DNA from 3 places in the Peribacillus sp. Aquil_B1 genome. Region 2 is predicted to be linked to each of the others. Evidence: riboswitches for the same ligand, from Rfam matches in the RefSeq annotation. Region 2 holds a riboswitch; each other region holds the start of a gene.

Region 1 (4,146 bases), on a different contig from region 2:
TGAAGAAGAAAAGCTGTTGGTGCTATGCAACTTTAAAGAAGAGCAGGCTCCCTATACTTTGCCTGAAGAGCTGCATGCATATTCTGCCACAAGGCTGATCGGGAATTATGATCAGGAGGAAGAAGGAATCTCAAGCAAACCCCTGCAACCATATGAATGCCGTGTTTATCATTTGAAATGAAAAAAGGACCTGTTCTTCTCCGATTAGGGAAGAACAGGTCCTTTGCGTATTATTTTGATTTAAGATCACATTCCTCAAGGGGAATGATTTTCGTTTTATGCTTAATTTTATAGCCGAACCATAGGACGAAAAATAGAATCAAGCCAATGTAGGAAACGAACATTGAATTCCAGTCAATCCCATCGCTGCTGAAAGCCTGATAGCCTTGTCCGATGATAATGATCATACAAAGGACAAGTGCGAATATAGGCCCGAATGGGAAGCCTTTTGCACGGAATGGTAAATCATTGATATCAAGTCCTTGTGCAGCGTAGGCTTTGCGGAACCGATAATGGGCAATCGCAATCCCTACCCAGGTGACGAATCCAGCCATGCCTGAAGCATTCAATAACCAGATATAAACGACGCCATCACCGAAAAATGAAGCTAAGAATGCAACGCAGCCAACTAATGAAGTCACGATAAGTGCATTCACAGGTACGCCTCTTTTATCTAATTTTCCTAGGAATTTCGGTGCTTTCCCGTCACGTGCCAGGTCCCATAGCATACGGGTTGAAGCGTACATGCCAGAGTTACCTGCAGAGAGTACGGATGATAAAATGATCGCGTTCATGATGGATGCAGCAAAGGCAAGGCCGGCACGTTCAAATACAAGCGTGAATGGACTTACGGCAACATCTTGACTCAATAAACGTGAATCCGTAAACGGAATGATCATTCCAATAACGAAAATTGCAAGGATATAGAACAAGAGGATGCGCCAGAAAACGGATCTGATCGCTTTAGGGATATTTTTTTCTGGATCTTCACTTTCACCAGCAGTCACTCCAAGCAATTCCGTTCCTTGGAATGAAAAGCCGGCAGCCATGAATACGCCAAGAATCGTGAAGAACCCTCCGTTAAAGGGACCTTCGCCCATTGTGAAATTGGAAAAACCAATTGGGTCATTCCCACCCATGATTCCGAGAATGATCAGTACACCCGTAATCAAGAATATGACGACTGTCACGACCTTGATCATGGCAAACCAGAATTCCGTTTCCCCGAAACCTTTAACTGACATGTAATTGATAAGAAACATAGTGATTAACGCAATGGCACTCCAGATAAACGAAGGGCTATCCGGGAACCAGAACTTCATAATTAAGACAACGGCAGCCAATTCGGCGGCAATGGTGATTGCCCAGTTATACCAGTAGTTCCAACCAATCGCAAAACCGAAAGACGGATCGACGAACTTGGATGCATAGACACGGAACGAACCTGCCACCGGCATGAACGCTGCCATTTCTGCAAGACTTGTCATTAAGTAATAAACCATGATGCCGATGACCGCGTATGCCACCAAGGCACCGCCGGGTCCGGCTGAATGAATGGCACCGCCACTTGCTAAAAATAAACCTGTTCCAATCGTTCCACCTAATGAAATCATCATTAAATGACGCGCTTTCAGGCTCCTTTTCAGTTCAGTAGGGCTTGATGCTGATTGTGAATTTGACAATTGATGTTACACTCCTTTTTATTGGAAGGGAACGAAAAATAAAAAACAGCAGTCGAAAAAGATCGACGGCTGTTTATAATAAACCCGTTTATCCTTCCGAAGATAGCTCCCCACGCTTTTTGAAAAAACGTGACAGTGGTGTTCCTGTTCGGTAACACCGCCAGCAAGAATATACATGGAATATACCCTAACTTCGGCAACTTATCCTTTCAAACGGAGTCTTTAATTTTCCAGAATCTCGTCCGTTTTACTTTTATAAGCTGCAGCCTCTAACTCATCGGTAAATGAGGAAGTATTCAATTTTCTAATATCGTTGCGCCAGTTTGTAAGTGACGTCGGACGATTGTACTCATGAATTGCATGCAAACGTAAATAGATTGCTAGTAATTGAGTAAACTTTACTATATTAAAATTATAAAATAACTTCTGGGATATCGCAATGGTTATTTTATGTGGTTATTTTTTCCTAGTAAATGAAAGATTCGAGTGATGGTATACCAAAATAAAGCATCCTGATAACTAAACGGTACTCCTTTTTATAAGGGCATAGTCCAGTTTTACATGTTTGACCACTTCAGGATTCTCAAATAGATCCACTGCCATTTTACCAATCCACTCCAGTGGCAAGGAAATGGTTGTGATGTCAAGCATTTCACTCAGGCTATCATTATTGAAGCCGAGAATGGCCACATCATCCGGTACCCTTGTACCCGATTTCTTAGCGGTAAGAATGAAGCCTGCCGCCGTGTCATCATTCGTGATGATGAGAGCTTCAGGTTTGTCCATCATTGAATTCCAATCCTGAAACAATTGTTCACCGTCTTTGATGTGATAACTGCCTTCAAACAGCCATTCCTTGTTGTTTATCAGTTTATGTTTTCTAATGATATCGTTAAAGGCCTTTGTACGATGGGAACTATTTCTGCTCTTTTTACGGCCGAGGCTGTATCCGATTTTCTTATATCCTTTAGCAATTACGTACTCAAGGGCACAGGAGAAAGCGGCATAATGATCAATACTGATGGATGAGAATTCGGCCTGGGCTGTATCTTCACATAAAATAATCGGTCCGTATTTTTGATAATCCAAGAGGATTTTCATTTCCGAAATCCTTGAACAAACGATGATGCCATCGAGCTGCTTCATTTGCAGCATATTAAAAGCCTGGATTTCTTTCTCTCTGTCATAATTTGTTTGAAAGATGACGATATGACAGCCGATTGCATTTGCCTGTTTAGTGATTCCGTTAACGATTGCTCCGTAATATGGATGATTGTTGAAGGGGATGATGATGCCGATAAGATTGGTCTTGCCTTTTGAAAGATGAATGGCGTTAATGTTTCTCGTATAATTCAAACGATCGATCGCTTCTAAGACGCTCTTTCTTTTATCGGGGCTTACATATGGATGATCATTCAATACACGAGATACGGTTGAGACAGATACACCGGCACATTGAGCTATTTCTTTAATATTTGTCATGGTATCACCGTTTTTTCTTTTTATATATTGTACAGTATGAAACCCATTTCAGGGCAAGAGTTCAGAGTGAGCATGCTGAAGATTTCTTCAAATAAGGTCTTGTTCTGGTATTGGTTTCATCCTTTAAGATTGGTATAAGTCTTAGAGGAGGAGGAGATCATGATGTTCCAAACCTTAATCACCCTGTTTGTGCTTTGTGGAATTGAATTGGGATTTGCGTACTTGGCAGTTTCCCTGAAACAGGAAAAATGAGTGGCAATGCACTTGAATTCGTGAGATCCGCACATTTACTCGTGAATTTTACGTCGTCCCGAAATAGTCCCCATGGTTTATATTCACCATAAAAACTCCACAATATAAATATAACTTCATTGTTACGTTTCATGTTCGGAAAAACTGACTGTCAGAGAGCTCTCCAGTGGAGATTCCTGACAGTTTTTGCTGTGCGTAAAAATCATTCGTCTTTTTGTTAATGTTTGAAAAATAGTTGCACTTTTTTCGTATAATTGTGTATAGTATAAAATAAGTTGTATAGAGGAAACTTTTTAGCATTTACGACAATGTAAAAAAATTTACACTTAATTTTGCATTCGGCAAACATTTTTAGGGAAATGAAAAAGGGGAGGGATTATGATGGGTTTTCTAAAATCCATTGGGGGCGTTCTTGCTGCAATGCTGATTTTAACGGGGTGCGGCAATGACACGACCGAACAGGATAAGGACAATGGCAAATTGAACGTAGTTGCTACGACAGGAATGATAGGGGACTTGGTGGAGAATATTGGCGGTAAACATGTCGAGGTCACTAGTTTAATGGGACCCGGAGTGGATCCCCATCTTTATAAAGCAACACAGGGTGATGTGGAGACTTTGGATTCGGCCGATATGATTTTTTATAACGGTGTGCACCTTGAAGGGAAAATGACGGATATCTTTGAAATGATGAGCAAGGATAAACCGACAATTGCCGTAACGGAGGACT
Region 2 (4,146 bases):
TAATAGTAGGTTAGCTAAAAAAAGCTTCAAGTCTGCGGACTTGAAGCTTTTTTCGCTATCTTGATATATAATAATTGTAAAAAAGGGAGAACAGGAGGCTGAATGCATGAATCAACAAATAAAGAATAAACTTGCCCTTCTTCCCGATCAACCTGGTTGTTATTTAATGAAAGATCGTCAGGGAACGATCATCTATGTAGGCAAAGCGAAAGTGTTGAAAAATCGTGTCCGTTCTTATTTCACGGGATCGCATGACGGAAAAACATTCCGGCTCGTGAATGAAATTGAGGATTTCGAATATATCGTCACCTCTTCCAATATCGAGGCTCTTATTTTAGAGTTGAACTTAATCAAAAAACATGACCCAAAATATAATGTCATGCTAAAGGATGATAAGACGTATCCCTTCATAAAGCTGACTGCGGAACGCCACCCACGTCTAATCATTACGCGAAAAGTCAAAAAAGACAAAGGTAAATATTTCGGTCCTTATCCGAATGCATTTGCAGCTAACGAAACGAAAAAATTGCTTGACCGCATCTATCCCCTAAGAAAATGCAATACTTTACCGGATCGCGTTTGTCTCTACTATCACCTTGGCCAGTGCCTAGCCCCGTGTGTTTATAATGTAGAGGAACAGGAATATAAAAAAATGGTGGATGATATCAACCGGTTCTTGAACGGGGGGCATACTGAAATAAAAAAAGAACTGACTGAAAAAATGCTGGAGGCATCAGAAGATCTCGATTTCGAGAGGGCCAAGGAGTTCCGTGACAAAATTGCCCACATCGATATTACGATGGAAAAGCAGAAAATGATGACGACAGATTTCATCGACAGGGATGTATTTGGTTTTGCCTATGATAAAGGCTGGATGTGCGTTCAGGTATTTTTTGTCCGGCAGGGTAAATTAATAGAAAGGGATGTTTCACTTTTTCCTGTCTACGATGAACCCGAACAGGAACTTCTTACATTCCTCGGTCAGTTTTACGAGATTACGAACCACTTTAAACCAAAGGAAATCTTGCTGCCTGAATCAGTGGATGCCGAAATGGCCGAAGGGCTGCTTGGTGTCAAAACGATTCACCCGAAACGGGGAGCGAAAAAAGACATGCTTAAATTGGCGAATAAAAATGCCTCCATCGCGCTTCAGGAAAAATTCTCTTTGATAGAAAGGGATGAAGAAAGAACGATCAATGCGGTGGAAAACCTCGGGAAGCAACTGGGTATCTACACTCCGCATCGAATTGAAGCTTTCGATAACTCCAACATCCAGGGAAGTGACCCAGTTTCCGCTTTAGTCGTGTTCATTGATGGAAAGCCGGAAAAAAGGGAGTACCGCAAATATAAGATCAAGACGGTCCAAGGGCCTGATGATTATGAATCGATGCGTGAAGTGGTCAGAAGAAGGTATTCAAGAGTATTGAAAGAAGGGCTTCCGCTTCCGGACTTGATCATCATTGATGGCGGAAAGGGACATGTCGAAGCAGTTCGGGATATTCTGGAAAATGAATTGGGCCTTGATATTCCACTTTCAGGCCTCATTAAGGATGAAAAGCATAGGACCTCGCAATTGATGATCGGAAATCCGCTTGAAATCGTACCTCTTGATTCACGGAGCCAGGAATTTTACTTATTGCAAAGAATTCAGGATGAAGTGCATCGGTTCGCGATTACGTTTCATCGCCAGCTACGCGGGAAAAATGCGGTTCACTCCCAGCTTGATGATATTCCAGGAGTCGGGGAAAAGCGAAGGAAGCAATTATTAAGGCATTTTGGATCATTGAAGAAAATCAAAGAGGCGACGGCCGAGGAAATCATGGAAGCTGGCATGCCAAAAGGGGTAGCCGAGGGAATCGTTAGAAAATTACAAGAATAATCTTGCTACCGATAAATCTCTATGCTATGATTAAAAAGAATTTTTAACTAGACAACTTAAAAGTGCTGATAGAGGTGCGGAATTCAAGAGTAAAAACCTGGAGAAGTATGAGCTTCCATGAAAGGTTTTGAAAGGGGATGACGCCGAAGGAAGACAAGACTCATACCTTGTTTTCCTGGTCCGACATTTAATAAATGGCGGATTGTCAGGGTTTATACCCTGGAGAGCTATCTCACTGTGTTTACAGTATTTAGATATGTGATCACAGCAATGAGATATTTCTCATTGCTTTTTTTATTGCCTAAAAAGGTAGAGAGGGTGCATGGGGATGGCATTAATCGTTCAAAAATTTGGCGGAACATCCGTCGGAAGCGTAGAAAAAATCAAAAATGTTGCCAATCGGGTAATCGAGGAAGTGGAGAATGGAAATGAGGTAGTCGTCGTTGTTTCAGCGATGGGGAAAACCACGGATCAATTGGTTTCCATGGCGCGGGATATTTCCGGAACCCCGAGCAAGAGGGAAATGGATATGCTATTGACTACGGGGGAACAGGTAACGATTTCCCTGTTAACGATGGCATTGATTGAAGAAGGACATGAAGCCATTTCATATACTGGCTGGCAGGCTGGCATGCAAACGGAATCCGTTCATGGGAATGCCCGGATTTTAAACATCGATGCCACGAGGATCCAAGCTCAGCTTCAGAAGAAGAAAATAGTGGTCGTGGCCGGTTTCCAGGGGACCGATGCAAATGGGGAAATTACTACCTTAGGGCGAGGCGGTTCCGATACGACGGCGGTTGCTATCGCTGCAGCGCTGAATGCGGATAGATGCGATATTTATACGGATGTAACGGGCGTTTTCACAACGGACCCCCGCTACATAAAAGGCGCACGGAAACTCCAATCCATTTCTTATGATGAAATGCTGGAACTTGCCAATCTGGGGGCGGGCGTCCTTCATCCAAGGGCTGTCGAATATGCAAAAAATTATCAAATACCGCTTGAAGTCCGTTCAAGCATGGAGAGAGAATCAGGAACGATCATTGAGGAGGAAGCAACTATGGAAGAAAACTTAATTGTACGCGGGATTGCTTTTGAAGACAGTATTACGAGGGTCACCATATATGGTTTGCCCCAATCACTTGGTGCATTATCCACAATCTTCACGACACTTGCGAAAAACCGGATTAATGTGGACATCATCATTCAAAGCATGACTGCCGAGGATACGACGAATCTATCTTTTTCCACAAAAAGTGAAGATACGGAAGCGGCCTTGATTGTGCTGGAAAATAATAAAGAACAATTGGGATTCGACCGAGTCGAAACGGAGAGCGGATTGGCCAAAGTATCCATCGTCGGTTCTGGAATGGTATCCAATCCGGGAGTGGCTGCCGAGATGTTTGAAGTGATGGCCAATACAGGCATCCAGGTGAAGATGGTCAGCACATCTGAAATTAAAGTTTCCACTGTCGTCAATGAAAAGGAAATGGTGAAGGCGGTTGAATCTCTTCATGAAGCATTTAAACTAGGTCAGCATGCAAATGTGCTAGCGTAAGTGTCTGAGTCCAATAAAAAACAGACTTCCGGTAAAAAGGGTAAGTCTGTTTTCAGGGCTCATTAGATTGGATCTCTGGGATCCCATTGGATGGTGAATATCACTTTTTTTGCGCGGCGTTTGATTTCTTCCGTTGATTCGCTGAGGAATTTTTTTTGCAGTGTAAACTGCTCGGCAAGGAAACCGGCTTCAAGTTGGAAGTGACAATCAGGGTGTAAATCCAAGCGGCGGCTGATTATTTCACCTGTCAGGGATAATTCCATCTCGTGTTTCGTATATTTCAAGATTTCTAGATTGCCCCATCCGGCGCTTTGGAAAAATTCAATCACTTCCTGATCGCCATTCAATGGGAATTTTCTTGCTAATTGTTTACCTGCCCAATAGAGGATTTGATTAGAGTCTTTTCCGAGAATATCGTTCAATAGAACTTCTCTGATTAATTCGTATCCGAAAGCTGGAACCAGGAATTCTTCAGTTGTTTGAATTTCTTCAGTTTGAATCTCTTCTTCTATCGCAGCAGCAATATTTTTTTTCATAATTTATCGCCTCTTTCTGTAAATCTATTATAAACGTATTTCTTTTGCAAATTATACTGTTTTTTATTTATTTAAATAACAATTGGAAAAAAATGAGAAATTATACCGAGATATTAATAGGTAAATGAGAAATTTATTCAAAATATCATCTTGACAAACAAAAAATAGCC
Region 3 (4,146 bases), 1.1 Mb from region 2:
TTAAACTTCTAAGTGTGGATTTTTCTTCTACAATCAAAGCCTTGTCTTTACCTGAAAAAACCGGTGGTAACTGATCACGATCGTCTGTATATTTAAATTTATTTTTTTTAGAAGGGTTTTTTATTACCCATGGTTTTCCTGTCCAATCGTCTTTATGAAAGTCACGTTTTTTAATGACAACTTCATTATTATAAACTTCTACAATCATCCCTTGACTAATATCCCGATATCCTTCTGGATGAAACCCTTGAAGTTTACCTGGCTCCAATTCCAAATAACTTACAGAAGACGTGCCAACAGACGTAAAGTCTTTTTGGTGAATTGTTCTCGGGTCTTCAAGTGGATAATGAGAATGGCCTGAAAATGTAATAACCTGTGGATGTTTCTTTAATGTATCATATAAAAGTTCTTTGTTTTCCTGAGTTCCCCACAAGTCACTTCCATACACAGTGTCTTTAATGTGTTGATGAAGAAAAACAAAGATTGGTTGGTCCGGATTCTCTTTTTCTGCTGCAGCTAACTTTTCACCTAGCCAGTTAATTTGATTAACAGAATATAAACCATGCGTATTACCATTTTCCGGACTTAACGTAATAAAATCATATCCATTTACTTTTTTATGATAGTAAAGAGAATCCATTCCAGTTTTCTCGAGAAAACGATCTTGTGCCTTTTCAACGGAAAGTCCATTCCAATAATCATGGTTCCCCATTGTAAACATGGATTGGACATCGCCTTGTTTCTTCTCATTATAAATGGAGAAGAACTTATCATATTCAGTAGCGTATCCATAGTCCGTTAAATCCCCAACCACAACAAAAGCATCCTGTCTAGGCGCAGCTTTATTTAATTGATCCATGGCTGTTCTGAACTTGTTCATATCAGCTGTTGATCCATCATCAATATGTACATCACTGATTACTGGAAAAACGAGCTCTGGTTTACGTTTATTATCTGAACTTGAAGATTCCGAGAATGCTTGTACACTTGATAAAGAAGTTGTTAATCCTACTGTTACAACTGTCAGCATTGCTGCAAATTTATTTTTCGCTTTCAAAATCAATACCTCCTATTTATCGTTTAGGCAATTATGTATTTTTTAAACAAATCAACAAATATCCTCCTTGTTTATAAATTTTTATGATGTTTACCAATTAAAATAGTAACTTTACATTATTAATAAAATATAAGTCCAATGTATTTTATTTATTAATAAATGCAAAAAAAGGACTATGGCCTGTATTCGTTCCATTCACCATTGTCTCGTTTTTGGTATTTATTTACCTTTTTTTAATGGGAATGGATACTATCCCTCAACAACGTAAATCACCTATAAAATGGTAATATTTACGCATGTGGTAAATGATTCCATAGTGCATAGAAATACCAATTTCCATATGGTAAAGTCTAGAAGAAGGAAAGGAGAGAGGTTATTATAAAAAAATTATTAAATATTATGATGGTAATAACTCTTGTCTTTGGACTGTTTTTTGCGATTGCACCGATGAATAAAGCATTTGCTTTGTCCTACGATAATACAAACCCTTATTCGACAGGCTGTGCTTCTAAAAGCCCAATCACCTATGAAACAGAATATATCTATAAAAACGGTGTGAAAATTGGATATGTGCAGCTAAAAGGCAGTGCGTATTGTCATACGGCGTGGGGTTACTTAAAGTTTTATTCGTCTGCTCCTTACGATTATTATGCAAATGTTTGGGTTGACAGTTTTAATGGCACGACTAAGAGGGCATTTACAAGTTGCGCTAGTTCCGGCGGTAACGGATGGATAATGAAAGGTCAAACGTCCTGTTATACTGCACAATTATGGAATTTAGATCCGTATAATGCTTTGGCCAAAGCAGGTATTTATTCTTCAAATGGGGCTCTCATTATTTCTGCGAACACTGGTCGTTATTAATGAGGTACTAATGTAAACTTTCTGTTAACGGCGGTACAACCGTTTTTGCCATCTTTCCTCATTTTGCTTACAGTCCATTGCGCAGTTCAATGCGTGATCAATTTTCTTTGTTTAACAACCCCACGAATCTTAATGGCTTTTTTCATTTCATCTCATGGCTTTGGAACGAGATACGTATGTTGTTTATACGTATCTCGTTCCAATTTTGTATCAATGGGCCCTACTTACAATTGAAGCGATCGTTTTCTTGCTTCCCACGTCACAGATTTTCATATCTTGCTGTCCTCCCCACCTTGATACCATCTTCAAGATATATCTATTGTCAAAACTGACGATAAAAGGGTGGATCTTTTCATACAGTTTGTTTTATAAAACTATTAATTTTGAGTTACTAAAAAAGATGAATCCAGCCCTATGCCGTATCCATTCCATTGATTATCCATGAGTTCTAAAAAAATATTTCTAATTTGCCTTGCAATAGAAAGGATTCCTTGTTATATTACAGTCAATTAAATATTTTCTTACTTCGTACTTTTTGAAGTGAGGATAGAGGAGCAAAGACCATTAGTACACATTTTGAGGAGAATGAGATCCTATGACTATTGTGGAAAGGGGAATTTGCCGAAGCGGAAAGAATCTCATGTTCTTGAAGCTGGTTCTGCTATTGAATAAATACAGGACTGTCATATAGGAAACTATATGGAGGGCTATCTTACGCGCTGAAACGATTTTTTTGATAAATATTGTTTCTACTGCAGCAGCGAACCCTCGTTGTTGCTTTTTTGCGTTTACTCCTGAATGGCCCTAACCACCTCTGAATTTTTTAAAAAATATTATACAAAAGGGTGTGTAGTTATGAATTTTGGCCAAGTTTTAACCGCAATGGTTACCCCGTTTAATCATAATGATGAGGTTGATTTTAATGCTACGAGAACTTTAGTAAACTATTTAATTGCTAATGGTTCTGATGGATTAGTAATAGCTGGTACAACTGGAGAGTCTCCTACATTAACAACAGAAGAGAAACTAGATTTATTCAAAATTGTGGTTGAAGTTGTTGATGGAAGAGTTCCAGTCATAGCTGGAACTGGCTCAAATAACACAAAAGCTTCTATCAGCTTAACAAGGCAAGCAGAGGCAGCAGGAGTCGACGGAATCATGCTCGTTACCCCATACTATAACAAGCCGTCTCAAGAAGGATTATTTCAGCACTTCAAGGCTATTGCCCAATCAACATCATTACCGGTAATGCTTTATAATATTCCAGGACGTAGTGTTGTAAACATGTCAGTAGAGACGATTGTTAGCCTCTCAAAAATCAACAATATTGTGGCAGTAAAAGAAGCAAGTGGTGACTTAGATGCCATGGCACAAATCATTAGCAAAACAACTAGTGATTTTACATTGTACAGCGGCGATGATGGGTTAACATTACCGGTTCTAGCCATCGGTGGAACAGGCATTGTTTCGGTTTCTTCACACATAATTGGAAATGAAATGCAAGAAATGATCAATAGCTTTAAACATGGCGATGTCCATGGTGCTGCCGCTACGCATCGTAAACTTCTTCCAATTATGAAAGCATTATTTGCGGCACCAAGCCCCACACCGGTGAAATCAGCATTAAATATGCGAGGGTTAAATGTTGGAGGTGTCCGCTTACCATTGGTTCCTTTAAACGATGAAGAAAAAATAGCACTACAAATGGCTCTACAACCTAGAAACGAAGAAGCTGTTTTGTTAAATAAATAAAGTTAACGATTCATTCAGCTATACTTTAATACCGATTTTCTAATTTAAAGACCATAATTAACGGGATACAATCTTAAAAAGCAGTGCAACTCATAAAGAGTGCACTGCTTTTTAATCGATGCACGGCTCAGTGCTTAAACTAGTTTAGCAATATAATGATTTTATAAGATTAAGGGCAAAAGCAGAATCTCCATTTTCTTGAAATGATAAGAATAATCTTATATGACTCGTTCCCTAGGATCACTTAACAAATACAAACGAATAAAGTGAATTTCCATTCACATTCAATATGTAAAATTAGAGAAGGTTATTTTCATGAAAGAAATAAGAAACGCATTTAAAGTTCAACTTTAGAATTGGATTTATATTTACTAATATAACTTGATAATGAATAAATAGCCTTTGTTCTCTTTTAGCAAAGGCTATTTTTTTGACTAGTTTTTTAGCCAAACTCTTTTATTTCATGGCCTGAA

Evidence for each region. Region 2 has a riboswitch for lysine ahead of MPH60_RS03445 (aspartate kinase). Riboswitches for the same ligand answer to the same signal wherever they lie in the genome.
Region 1: another riboswitch for lysine. It lies ahead of MPH60_RS19020 (amino acid permease); the one in region 2 lies ahead of MPH60_RS03445 (aspartate kinase).
Region 3: another riboswitch for lysine. It lies ahead of dapA (4-hydroxy-tetrahydrodipicolinate synthase); the one in region 2 lies ahead of MPH60_RS03445 (aspartate kinase).

What each region holds. Positions count from the first base shown of each region.
Region 1 is NZ_JAKXEE010000003.1:171,069-175,214, reverse strand. It holds gene MPH60_RS19025 (glycoside hydrolase family 13 protein) at 1-181, shown strand, start outside; gene MPH60_RS19020 (amino acid permease) at 231-1,682, opposite strand; lysine riboswitch at 1,778-1,962, opposite strand; gene MPH60_RS19015 (LacI family DNA-binding transcriptional regulator) at 2,202-3,164, opposite strand; gene MPH60_RS19010 (metal ABC transporter solute-binding protein, Zn/Mn family) at 3,795-4,146, shown strand, end outside.
Region 2 is NZ_JAKXEE010000001.1:692,964-697,109, forward strand. It holds gene trxA (thioredoxin) at 1-3, shown strand, start outside; gene uvrC (excinuclease ABC subunit UvrC) at 107-1,879, shown strand; lysine riboswitch at 1,941-2,117, shown strand; gene MPH60_RS03445 (aspartate kinase) at 2,208-3,440, shown strand; gene MPH60_RS03450 (YslB family protein) at 3,503-3,976, opposite strand.
Region 3 is NZ_JAKXEE010000001.1:1,766,226-1,770,371, reverse strand. It holds gene MPH60_RS08820 (metallophosphoesterase) at 1-1,057, opposite strand, end outside; gene MPH60_RS08815 (DUF2690 domain-containing protein) at 1,505-1,921, shown strand; lysine riboswitch at 2,461-2,639, shown strand; gene dapA (4-hydroxy-tetrahydrodipicolinate synthase) at 2,777-3,673, shown strand.